DNA from 4 places in the Paenibacillus dendritiformis genome. Region 3 is predicted to be linked to each of the others. Evidence: predicted binding sites of a transcription regulator. Region 3 holds the regulator's gene; each other region holds the start of a gene.

Region 1 (3,149 bases), 2.5 Mb from region 3:
GGCGAACATCGCCCCGCCGGCGGTCAGAAGCCAGACTTCATTGGCATCCCAGAACGGGCCAATGGAGTTGATTAGCACCCGGCGCTCTCCATCAGTGCGAGCCAGGAATTGAGTCGACATGCCAACCCCGAAGTCGAAGCCCTCGAGGAAAAAGAAGCCGACGAACAACACAGCGACAAGAACGAACCATAATTCATTGAGTGAGAGCATGACGTTCCTCCTTATCGAATGGATCGTGAGACACGCGGACAGTAACATCCTCGTTCGGTCCTTTTTTGATTACGCGTACGAACAGGTAGACCATCACGATAGCTAACACCGTGTAAATGGCAGAGAAGGCAATCAGGGAGAACAGCACCGAGCCTCCCGATACGCTAGGCGAGATACTGTCTTCCGTCGTCATCAGCCCGAATACAGTCCACGGCTGGCGCCCGATCTCGGTCATAATCCAGCCCGCCGTATTGGCAATGAACGGCAGCGAGATGGCATACAGCATGAAGCGCATGAACCATGTGTTCTTCCGATCCAGCTTCTTGCGCGCCATCAAGTAGACACCGTACAAGCCAAGCACAATCATCAGCGAGCCGGCAGCGACCATGATGCGGAAGCTCCAGAAGGTCGTGCGCACCGGCGGAATATAATCGCCAGGTCCGTATGTTTGTTCGTATTCTGCCTGCAGCTCCTTCATCCCCTTGACGTCTCCGGAGAATTTGCTGTAGGACAGGAAGCTAAGCAAGTATGGAATCTTCACTTCCATCTTGTTCTCTTGCTTGTCCGGATCAATCGACGCGATAACCGTCCATGGCGCCGGGTCCTCACTGCGTTCCCACAGGCTCTCGGCCGCAGCCATCTTCATCGGCTGTGTATGCACCAAGTACTGCGCTTGCTGGTGGCCGAAGATCGCGACCAGGAACGACGAGATCAAGGCGACCACGATACCCAGCTTGAAGGATTTTTTGAAAAACTCAAAGTCTTGGCGACGCAGCATCTTATACGCACTGACACCCGTAATGAGGAAGGCGCCTGTCGCAAATGCGCCCAGCACCGTATGCGGGAATTCCACCAGCAACTGGCCGTTCGTAATCAGCGCGAAGAAATCATTCATCTCGGCCCGGCCATTGTTGATAGCGAAGCCGACCGGACGCTGCATGAACGAGTTGGCCGCGAGAATCCAGAAAGCGGACATCGTCGTTCCGATTGCCACAAGCCAGATGCACAGCAAATGCACCTTCTTGCTCAGCCGCTCCCAACCGAAGATCCAGAGCCCGATGAACGTAGACTCCATGAAAAAGGCAAGCAGCGCCTCGATGGCAAGCGGGGCGCCAAACACGTCTCCGACGAAGCGGGAGTAGTTGGACCAGTTCATGCCGAACTGGAATTCCTGAATGATACCGGTCACGACGCCGACGGCGAAGTTGATAAGGAACAATTTACCCCAGAACTTGGCCATTTTCTTATACTCTTCATTGCCCTTGGCGACGTACATTGTCTCCATAATGGCAATCAGCAGCGCCAGCCCGATGGATACCGGGACGAAGAAGAAGTGAAAAATCGTCGTCGACGCAAACTGGATGCGTGATAAGATTAGCGTATCCATTTTTTCGTTCCACCTTTCTTTATTATGGGGAGTTCAAAAAAGGGTGCCTCTTGGAACACTATGTAACTCAGAAGCTAACTTTTTGAACATCCTCTTTCGAGGCCCTGCCAGCACGGTTCGGGCAGCCGTCTTCGCCCTATGCGCCTGGCATAAGCCGTTGACTGCGTTACGAGGAACAGCCTGATCAATGACAAACGTTACAGGACTCAGTGTTATTTTGTCAGATGACAGGCAGGGCTAATGTGACTTTAATCACATCTTATCAGAATAGAGTGAGCAAATTGCGAACTTTGTGCCATTGTTCACAAAAGCTTAAAAATTAAACTTGAGCTGGAAGAGAAAAGGCATAGCATTACCGCAAAAGGAAGCGGTTGAGATCTACTTTTTCTTTATGTTTTTCCATAAAATACTATCAAGAATTGTGCAAAAAGAGGCCTTGAGAGCCAAAGCTACATCAAGGAATCAAGTTGATCAGTAATAAGAACACAAAATAGCCGTGAGGGATCACGGCCAAGTCACGTCAAAAATATAAAATTTTTATTCCAACGACCTAACTTACTTTAGAAAGTTCCACGGTCAAAATAAACATGAACGCAAAAAGGATCAACATCCAAATCGCGACATTCAAATTTTTTCTAATCTCGAACATACCAATAATCCAAAGCATGGCGGTGATCGAAACCATAGCCCGGAAATGCGAACTAGGCGTATTTGTGATAATCCCTTCTATGGCAGGCAAAAGAACGATTGTGTGTAAAAAAACCGACCACCCCCGAAAACGATCCTGCATCCCGGGAGTGGACGGTTATCATCCGATTCAGTTAATGATTCTTCTTCCCTACCGTCACAATGGTATCCGCCTTAATTGCATTCGCCCGCTGATCCTTGTTGTACAGCCAGTAGGAGGGCGTGTCCGTCGCGTGTTGAATCCGCAGGCGGAATTCCTTCTTCGGCAGCCGATCCCATTCGATAATGAGCCTATTGCCGTCGACGGTGACATGCTCCGGAGAGACGGGCGTCTCCCCCTCTTCGGTTATGATATGGAGGCTGCCGGGAAGCTTGGCGGAGGACTCGTCGATTCGCTTCTGGAACGAGATGACTGCCTTGTCATGCCGCGGGCGGGCCACGGTGACCGGAACGGGCGCTTCCTCGTACATATATTTGCCGAGATGATATTCATAGGCCGTCCAAGTACGGAACCCCATCTGCGCCGCCTCGCGGCCGAACGAGTCGTACCAAGCGCGGTCCTTCACCATGGCCAGCGACGACCCGATGTCGGCCTGGACGCCAAGCGGAATCGTCGGATGAACGGAGCGAATCTGATCGACGAAGCTCTGATAGCTGCGGATATACTGCGGCGGAAGCGCGTCCTGGGGCTTAATCCAGTCGGGCCAGTGCGTCTGCAGGATATGCAGATCCGGCCGGACCGCCGCTATCATCTCTGCGGCATCGAGGCCCTGCATCTCGCGCAGCGCCTCCACCGAATCCGGGCCCGCGTCGATCGCGAGCGACCAAGTCGCGACGAGAATATCCTTTCTTGCGTCCCGGACCC
Region 2 (3,149 bases), 250 kb from region 3:
CCCGCGCTCTACCGTCTTCGTGGACGGATCCGGCTCGACATCGGAGAAGACTTCGATCGCGACCGGCGTCCGGCGCTGGCGCAGATAGTATTCCAGCTTCTCGACGTAGCCTAGCTTCACCATCATGGCGTCGGTAACGATCATCACCCGGTGGATGTCCGGCATTTTGGCCAAATATTGCGTTGCGCCCTTTTCAAAATAAATCTTGTTCGGCACTTTAAACCATTGCATATTCACAGTTCGCTTCGCCACCCGTTTAATATTGAGCAGATTGACGGCCGTTACGTTCGAAGATGTCGAGTTGCGTCCGTACGAGCCGCAGCCCAAGGTCAACGAAGGGAGATTGGTGTTGTATATATCCCCGATTGCGCCGTGCGTCGACGGCGAGTTGACGAGAATCCGTCCGGTCTGCAGGCGGTCCGCGAAGCGGCGAATCACGTCGTCGTCATGGGAATGAATGACAGAGGAGTGACCCATGCCGCCGAAGGCGACGACCTCGGCCGCCCGATCGATGCCTTCCTGCGCACTCTTCACCTTGTAGCAGGCGAGCACCGGACTCAGCTTCTCGGCGGACAGCGGGTATTTCGGTCCGACGCCGTCCAGCTCGGCCACCAGAATCTTGGTATCGTCCGGCACCGAGATGCCGGCCATTTCCGCAATCTGCTTCGCCGATTGACCGACGATGGCCGGATTGACGGCGCAGGATTCGGCCTTCATCGCCATGCCCTGCAGCTTGCCGGTCTCTTCCTTCGTCAGGAAGCGGCAGCCTTTGGCCTGCATCAGCTTTTTCACTTCGGCGAAGACCGGTTCTTCGATAATGACCGCCTGCTCGGAAGCGCAGATCATGCCGTTGTCGAACGTTTTGGACAGAATCAGGTCAGTGACCGCCTGCTCCAGATCCGCCGTCTTGTCAATGAAGCACGGCACGTTGCCCGGGCCTACGCCGAGCGCCGGCTTGCCGCAGCTGTACGCCGCCCGGACCATGCCCGCCCCGCCTGTCGCGAGGATGAGCGCCACGTCTGGATGATTCATCAACGCATTGGTCGCGTCCATGGACGGATATTCAATCCATTGGATGCAGTGCTCGGGAGCGCCGTATTTGACCGCTGCGTCGTGCAAAATGCGAGCTGCTTCCGCGCTGCATTTCTGGGCCGACGGATGGAACCCGAAAATAATAGGGTTGCGCGTCTTAATGGAAATAAGCGCCTTGAACATCGTCGTGGATGTCGGGTTCGTCACCGGGGTAATCCCCATCACGATGCCGACCGGCTCCGCAATTTTCATATACGCGCCATTCGGATTGTCCTCGATGACGCCGACGGTCTTCTCGTATTTAATCGAGTTGAAGATGTATTCCGTGGCAAAAATATTTTTCGTGATCTTGTCTTCATACACGCCGCGGCCCGTTTCTTCCACTGCCATTTTCGCCAAATGCATATGCTTGTCGAGACCGGCCAACGCCATTTGTTGCACAATCGTGTCAATCTGTTCCTGCGTCATGTCCATAAAAGCCGCTTGAGCCTTCTTGGCGCGCGCCACCAATTGATCAATATGCTCTGCTGCATTCGGGACATTTTTCTTTTCCATTGCCGTTGCTTTCGGTTGTGCTGCCATCTTCTCCGCCTCCGCTCCGTAGACCAAGTCAACCCGGGGTTCCGCTTCTCTGTCGGTTTGCTTTCTATTTATCATGCTGCGGACTTCATCCGATGTTCCTCGGTTTTTTATTTGTGAATCTTTTCACAATCCTAGTGTAGCTTATTGCGGCTAAGCTGTATGTGATTTATGTCACGCGATGATTCTTTTTTTCGTCTATCTTTTACAGCCCGTCCAGACTTTGTGACACTCGTCACAATCTGTCGCTAATTTGTAAAAAATTTAAACATTTCTAAATTGACAAGACTCGCTGGAACGTCCATGATAGTAGTATCGAAGGATTTAGTGAAACATGTCACATGATATATCATAAAACCCAATAAATAACATTTGGAAATAGACAATTGGAGGCGAATGGAGTGGCCAACATGATGGAACAACTCGGCGAACACTGCAACTTATCGTGTTTTTCGGAGCAGAACCGACAGCGGCTGTTGGAGATTGCGAAGGATCGGACCTACCCCGAGAACTCGCATCTATTCTGGGAAGGCGACGTGTCCGACAAGCTCTTCATTCTGAAGAGCGGCCGCGTCAAAATCACGAAATCGACGGATGAAGGCAAGGAATTGATTCTCTATATGTATCAAGCCGGAGACATGATCGGGCAGGTCGACCCGTTCAACAGCACGAAGCACAGCTTCACGGCGGAAGTGATCGAGGAAGCCGAGCTCGGCCTGATCGATCAGAAAGATATTGAGATTTTAATCTGTCAATACTGCGATTTTTCAATCGATTTCATGAAATGGATGGGAATCCACCATCGTCTGACGCAGACGAAATTCCGCGATCTGATGATGTACGGCAAGCCGGGCGCGCTGTGCTCGACGTTGATCCGCCTGTCCAACACGTATGGAGAGGAACTGGATGACGGCGGCGTGCTCATCAACAAAAAGATTACGCACACCGATCTGTCCAACATGATTGGCGCTACCCGCGAGAGCGTGAACCGGATGCTGAGCGATCTCCGCAAGAAGGGCGTGCTCGAATACGAGAGCGGCATGATTGTCATCCGCGAGTTGGATCATCTGCGGGACGTCTGCCGGTGCGAGATGTGTCCGAAGGAGATCTGCCGGATCTAAATATCCGACTATGATGGCCCCTTCGTTCCCCATCCAATCGCATAGCGAAGCCAGCCGCTTGATGCCGCTGGCTTTTTTTGCATGCTCTGGCATGCGCAGTCGCAATCCTCCGCCTCTGCCCGGTTGCCTTCACAGGTGCTCTGTTCCATCCGCAGGTGCTCTGTTCCATCTACAGGTGCTCGGTTTCCATCCGCAGGTGCTCTGTCTCACCACAATACTGCAATAATACATTATTTTTCGCCACTTCAGCTTAACTTTGTAAAAATTCCTGCGCTAGAGCATTATTTTGGCTGATTTTACCTCATATTTCTCGCGATCTCATTAAATTGATGTAATTCTGCAGGAATTCCAATTCGGGTAAGAAGCAGCTCTCCGAACGCTGCACTTTTGCAGCATTTTGGAGGAAGTCGAGCCGAA
Region 3 (3,149 bases):
TTATCCGCGCTGTCGGCTGCCGGGATCGAGGCGACCCGATCGGGGAATACCCATACCCAGACGGCCTTCCCTTCCTGATTAACCCCATTTATGACATAGACGACTTCATCCCATATGCTCTTCTCGATGCCGTTCACTTCGGTCAACGGCGCCTCTTGCTGGGCGCGCTGCAAGATGTCTGCTTCCTTCATGCGCTCGTCGGAATAAATGTAGTTGACATACATCACCAAGGCGACAATGAGCAGGATAAGCACGACGAACGCCAGCGCGGCGATGAACCACCGGTTGCGGCGGCGGCGACTGCGGCTTCTGGCCATGCGTTCCTCCCGTCAGCGCTCAAGCAGGCGCTCGAAGCACCGCCCGGCTTCATAGAGAATGCGCTCTTCGTCCAAGGTGAGGCATTGGCCGTCCTTGATCACTTGGCGCCCGTCGACCCATACATGGGCGACATCTTTAGCGGAAGCGGAATAGATCATATGCGAGACGAAGTCGGTATGCGGCACGAAATGCGGCTGGTTCACATTCACCGCTACGATATCCGCCTTCATGCCGGCTTCCAGCAGCCCCAGCTTCTCCGCCCGGATCGTCCGGGCTCCGTACAGCGTGCCCATGCGCATCGCTTCAGCTGCCGGAACGGCCGTCGGATCGCCGGATACGCCCTTATGAATCAGGGCCGCCAGGCGCATCTCTTCGAACATATCCAGATTGTTGTTGCTTGCCGGCCCGTCCGTTCCGAGCGATACGGTTACGCCCGCGCGAAGCAGCTCGGGCACCCGGGCGACGCCGGAAGCCAGCTTCAGATTGCTGCCGGGATTATGAGAGACCGCTACATCGTGACGAGCCAGTACTTCGATCTCCTCATCGGTCAGATGCACGCCGTGCGCCACGAAGGAAGGCCGGGAGAAGAAGCCGAGCTTCTCCAGATGAGCGACGGGACGAAGCCCGTAGTCCGCGACATTCTGGGCGACTTCCGCCGCGGTCTCCGACATGTGCGTATGCAGCGGAAGATCGAGATCATGCGCCGCCTGCACGAACTTCTCGATGAAGCCCGGAGGACATGTATACGGAGCGTGCGGAGCCAGCATCGCCGTGATGCGCCCGTCCGCCTTCCCGTGCCAATCCTGGGCGAATTGAACGGCTTCCCGGAGCTTCGCTTCCTGCACGTCTTCCGGGCATAAGCCGATGGCGCCGCGCATCAGGCAGGCGCGCATGCCGGACTCCTCGACGACCTTGGCCACCTCATCCATATGGTCGTACATATCCACGAATGTCGTCGTCCCGCCTTTCAGCATTTCCAGGACCGAGAGCGCCGTTCCCCAGCGGACATCCTCCGCGGTGAATTTCGCTTCCATCGGCCACATCTTCTCCTGCAGCCACGTCTGGAGCACCATGTCGTCTCCATATCCGCGCAGCAGCGACATCGCCGCATGGCCGTGCGTGTTGATGAGCCCTGGCATGAAGAACAGCCCTTTGCCGTCGATCCGCGCCGCTTCGGAAGTGTCATGCTCCTGCGGCAGCTGTTCTCCCACATATACAATCATGTCATCTTCAATGACCATCGCGCCTGTAACGGCCGTGCGCTCCGCGCCTGGGCGGAGCGAAGCAAAGGTCCCGTTCTCAATAATCATTTTCGTCATTCTACCGGAGCTTCCTTTCTATCATCGGATAAATAATAGGCCAGACTGAACATGTCCGTCGTAAAATCGGCCGTATGCACCCGGACATGAGCCGGGACGCGAAGGATGACCGGCGCGAAGTTCAAGATCGCCTCGACGCCCGCCTCGACGAACTGTTCCGCGACATGCTGCGCCTCCGAGGCGGGCACGGTAATGATGCCGATGCGGATTTTCTGCTCGCGCACGGTGTCCGCCAACTCGCTCATCGGCTGCACCCGCAGATTATTGATCTCGGTGCCTACCTTCGACTCCAGCGCGTCGAATACGGCCACAATCCGCATATTATCCTTCATATAAGCCGTATAGTTGCACAATGCATGGCCCAGCTTCCCCGCGCCGACGAGACCGACATGAATAATCTGATCCAGCTTCAGTATATGACGGATTTGTTGAATCAGGTAAGAGACGTCATACCCGATTCCTTTGCGTCCAAAATCGCCGAAATATGCCAAGTCTTTGCGAATCTGGGCGGGATTGAGGTCCAGCTTCTGCCCCAAATCCTGTGAAGAAACCGTCAGAACCTCTCGCTGCTTCAGTTCCATCAGATGACGTAAATAAACCGGCAGTCTGCGAACGACAGCTTCTGATATTTTCAACGTTTTCATATCTATTTCGTTGCCCCCTCATCGCTCTTACACGCCTATTTTTCGTGCTCGCTTAACCACGCTTCGATTCTGGGCACCAGCTGCACATTGGCCATGTGCTCCATCTTCGGCCCAGGAAGCGAATATAAGAAATGTTTGCCGTAGCTCGTCTCGATTACCCGCGTATCGTACACGATGACGATGCCTTTGTCCTGAGCGGTCCGCACAAGGCGTCCGAAGCCCTGCTTGAAGCGGATGACCGCCTGCGGAACCGAATATTTCCGGAACGGGTTCTGCTTCTGGCGCTTCAGCCGATCGCATTTGGCTTCGACGAGCGGATGGTTCGGCGGCTGGAAGGGCAGCCGGACAATGGCGAGACAGGTAAGCGCGTCGCCGGGAATGTCGACGCCTTCCCAGAAGCTGCTCGTACCGAGCAGCACGGAGGCCGGCTGCTCCCGGAAGCGGCGAGTCAGCTTGCTGCGGTTCCCGCTGTCGATGCCTTGGCCCAGCACCTGGATGCCGCTTGCGCTCAACGCTTCCTTCAGCGGGTCGTACACATCCCGGAGCATGCGGTACGAAGTGAACAGGACGAGCATCCTGCCGCGCGTGACGAGCGCCACATCCCCGATCGATTTCGCGAGCGTCTGATTGAAGACTGCGTCGGACGAGCCTTTGACGCTGGGGAAATCCCGCGGGATTACGACCAGCGCCTGCTCCCGGTAATTGAACGGGGAAGGCAGAATCACCGTATGCAGCCTGCCGTCATTGGCGGCTTCCGCAAGGCCGATCTGTTCCTGCACGAACTGAAAGGACTTGTCGACGGACAGCGTCGCCGAAGTGAGGATGACGCTCTTTTTCGGTTCGAAGAAATACCGGTTCAGCGCGTCGC
Region 4 (3,149 bases), 260 kb from region 3:
AGACGGCATATCGAGCGCCTCCCACACTTTCGGCACATCTTCTTTTTTGACGCCGATCAGATCAATCCGTTGTCCCCCTGTCATTTTGACGAGCTGGACGTTATATTGGAGCGAGACGTCCGCGATCTTTTTCAGTTCCTCCGGCGATGTCATGCCCCCGTACATGCGCGGCACGACCGTGTAGGTGCCGTCCTTTTGAATGTTGGCGTTCATCCGCTCGTTCACGAAGCGCGACGCTTTGTCGTCCCGGTAGCTCTCCGGCCAGATCATGCCGAGATAGTAGTTCAGCGCGGGACGGCATTTCGAGCAGCCCTCCGGCTGCTTCCATTCCAGCGCAGCCATCACTTCGAGAACCGTGTGAAGCCCCTGCTCCCGAATCGCGGCGACAATCTCCTCGCGCGGGTGCTCGGTGCAGCCGCAGATGCCTTGCTTGCCGGAGCCCGCCTCGAAGCCGTCGCCGAGAGCATGCTGGAGCAGTTGCTCCACCAGCGGCTTGCAGCCGCCGCAGGAGCGCGAAGCGCCGGTGCAAGCTTTGACCTCGTCCAGCGTCGTCAGGCCGTTATCCGCGATGGCGTCCAAAATCATCTTTTTGGTTACGCCATTGCAGCCGCAGACGATATCGTCATCCGCCAGATCGGCAGCCGCATTCGTCTTCGAGCCGCAGCAGCCTCCCGTACCCGTCAACTCCTGGTACAGCTCGTCGGTCATGGCCGCCCCCTGCTTCACGAGGCGTTCCAGCTTGGCGGCATCATCCGTGTCGCCGAACAGCACGGCGCCGACGATGATATTGTCCCGGAGCACGATTTTCCGGTACGTGCGCTTCCACCCGTCATGGAAGGTCAGGGTGGTGCATTCCGGCGTCTCCAGGAAGATCCCTGTCGAGAAGACGTCGACGCCGGACACTTTGAGCTTGGTCGAGCAGACTGAGCCTTCATACGGCTTCGTCTCCACGCCGGCGAGCGCCTTGGCAAGCACCGCGCCCTGCTCGAACAGCGGAGCGACGAGCCCGTAGCAGACGCCGCGATGCTCCGTGCACTCCCCGACGGCATAGACGTCTTCGGCGGAGGTCCGCATCCAGTCGTCCACCACGATGCCCCGGTTCACGCTGAGGCCGCTCGCCTGGCCGATGCCGACATTCGGACGAATGCCGACCGCCATGACGACGAACTCCGCCTTCAATCCCGTCCCGTCGCTGAAGCGAAGGCCTTCCACGCATTCGCCGCCCGTAATCTCCACCGTCTGCTTGCCGAGCGCGAACCGGATGCCTTGCCGCTCCAGTTCCTGTTCTAGCAGGCGCGCCGCGGTCATATCGAGCTGGCGCTCCATCACATAGTCGGGCAGATGGACCACTGTCACGTCCATGCCCAGCTGAACCAGCCCCTTGGCCGCCTCGAGCCCGAGCAGACCTCCGCCGATGACGGCTGCCGTCTTATGCGTTCCCGCTGCGGCAATCATGCGATCGCAATCCTCGATGCTGCGGAAGCCGATGACGCCTTCCTTGTCCGCGCCGGGCACAGGCAGCCGGAATGGCGTCGAGCCGGTCGCGATGATGACCCGATCATACGGCACCTCGCGGCCCTTATCGGTCAGGACGACGCGGCGTTCGGTGTCGATCCGCTCTCCCTTTTCGCCCGCCAGCAGCGTAATGCCGGCCGCTTCGTACCACGAATACGGGTTCAAGACGATATCATCCAGCCTCTTGCTGCCCTCCAGCACGTAAGACAGCAGAATCCGGTTATAGTTCGGATGCGGTTCCTCCCCAATCACCGTAATGTCGTAACGGTCGGTCAGCTTCAACAGCTGCTCCACCGTATTGATGCCTGCCATGCCGTTGCCGACGACGACCAGCCGCCATTTTCGTTCCATGGTGGTCCCTCCTTCTCACAATCCAAAATCCTCATTCATGTATTGTTACTTTTTTCACATACATTTATATTTGTATTTTACCTCTAACTGGAAGCAAGACGAGTGATTCTACGCACATCAAATGTGTCAATTTTCTCTCGGATTTGTTCACATTTGGCTCAAACCGCTCCGTTCGCGCTCCGGGGTTTTTGCCGCTGCACTGGCCATCGAACCTCAGCCTCAACCGCGAGACGGGAATTTCTTATAAAGACAGTCCTTTCGACTTCCCCTATAATGAGAACAGCGTCAACTCAATAATTTCAAATGAACAGTTGCTTCGAAAAGCCTGTTGCGGCCTTTTGAACACGCACTTAAAGGAGCTGCTTCAATGACTACTTCTTATGTATGCTTATATGATCCAACCTTCCCCTCCGCCGGCGGCGCACTCTCTTCCGGCATGAGAGAACGCCTCGCCGCCGAATGGAATATCGTGCAAGCGGATCAGCTTGCCGAGGCGCTTGACGCCCAGCAAGGCGGCGTATTTATCAACCTGCACGCCCCGTACTTCCCGAAGAGCGCGTGGACGTCCATCGCCGCGTTCCTCGAACGGGGCGGACATCTGCTCAGCGCCGGCGGCTCCCCCTTCCGCATTCCCGTCTACCGCGACGGCAGCGGCTGGACACCGGAGCCGGAGCAGACGGCCTATCACCAGCGCCTTCGCATCCACGAGTGCATGCCGGTGCAGGCGGGCCGGTTCGAGCGCTTCGCCGCCAACGCGGAGCGCCCACTGTTCGAGCAGGCGGCGCCGCTGTGGCCGGCCTCGCCGACCTGCAGCTTCGTGCTCTGGGTGACCCGGCACGACGACTGTCCCGGGGAGCATGGTTCCGCCGGCCCGATGGATGCGCATATCATTCCGCTCGTGATCGCGCTGGATCGCGATGGCCGGGAAGTCGGGGCGCCCGTCGTGCTCCTCGAGAACACGAAGGGCGAGTTCGCCGGCACCCGCTGGCTGTTCGTGAACCAGCCGCTGACGGCGGAGTTCCTCGAGCAGGCGGGAGCGGAGGCGCTCCTGTCCTGGGCCCGCTATTGCTCGTACGGCGTCAGCGATTGGTGGCTGAAGCCGGGTCTGGCCTGCTATGAGCCGGGCGATCGTCCGAAGCTGACCCTGCAGACGCAGCTCCTGCCCGCGGCCCGGGCCAGCTACGGCGCCGGCGGACCGCTGGCCGCTTCGCGGCGCAGCGCGGCCGACGCCGCGGAAGTCGTCTGGCAGGCAAGCGTCGAGCTGACAGCGGACGACGGCGAGG

Evidence for each region. Region 3 encodes Rex, which represses fermentation and respiration genes when NADH is low (regulators of the CRP and FNR family bind a similar motif). Its sites were predicted from a motif close to TTGTGAAATATTTCACAA; they were not measured.
Region 1: a site for Rex is predicted at 1,838-1,855, ahead of L6439_RS27110 (cytochrome ubiquinol oxidase subunit I). Genes of this name have one in related genera too.
Region 2: a site for Rex is predicted at 1,726-1,743, ahead of adhE (bifunctional acetaldehyde-CoA/alcohol dehydrogenase). Genes of this name have one in related genera too.
Region 4: a site for Rex is predicted at 1,909-1,926, ahead of nirB (nitrite reductase large subunit NirB). Genes of this name have one in related genera too.

The regions. Positions count from the first base shown of each region.
Region 1 covers NZ_AP025344.1:6,109,254-6,112,402, forward strand. Annotated here, with positions in the region: gene cydB (cytochrome d ubiquinol oxidase subunit II) at 1-210, opposite strand, end outside; gene L6439_RS27110 (cytochrome ubiquinol oxidase subunit I) at 194-1,597, opposite strand; gene L6439_RS27115 (N-acyl-D-glucosamine 2-epimerase) at 2,419-3,149, opposite strand, start outside.
Region 2 covers NZ_AP025344.1:3,883,890-3,887,038, forward strand. Annotated here, with positions in the region: gene adhE (bifunctional acetaldehyde-CoA/alcohol dehydrogenase) at 1-1,587, opposite strand, end outside; gene L6439_RS17240 (Crp/Fnr family transcriptional regulator) at 2,022-2,732, shown strand.
Region 3 covers NZ_AP025344.1:3,632,202-3,635,350, forward strand. Annotated here, with positions in the region: gene L6439_RS15990 (cell wall elongation regulator TseB-like domain-containing protein) at 1-317, opposite strand, end outside; gene L6439_RS15995 (amidohydrolase) at 330-1,637, opposite strand; gene L6439_RS16000 (redox-sensing transcriptional repressor Rex) at 1,634-2,281, opposite strand; gene dinG (ATP-dependent DNA helicase DinG) at 2,317-3,149, opposite strand, start outside.
Region 4 covers NZ_AP025344.1:3,888,994-3,892,142, forward strand. Annotated here, with positions in the region: gene nirB (nitrite reductase large subunit NirB) at 1-1,866, opposite strand, end outside; gene L6439_RS17260 (alpha-amylase family protein) at 2,234-3,149, shown strand, end outside.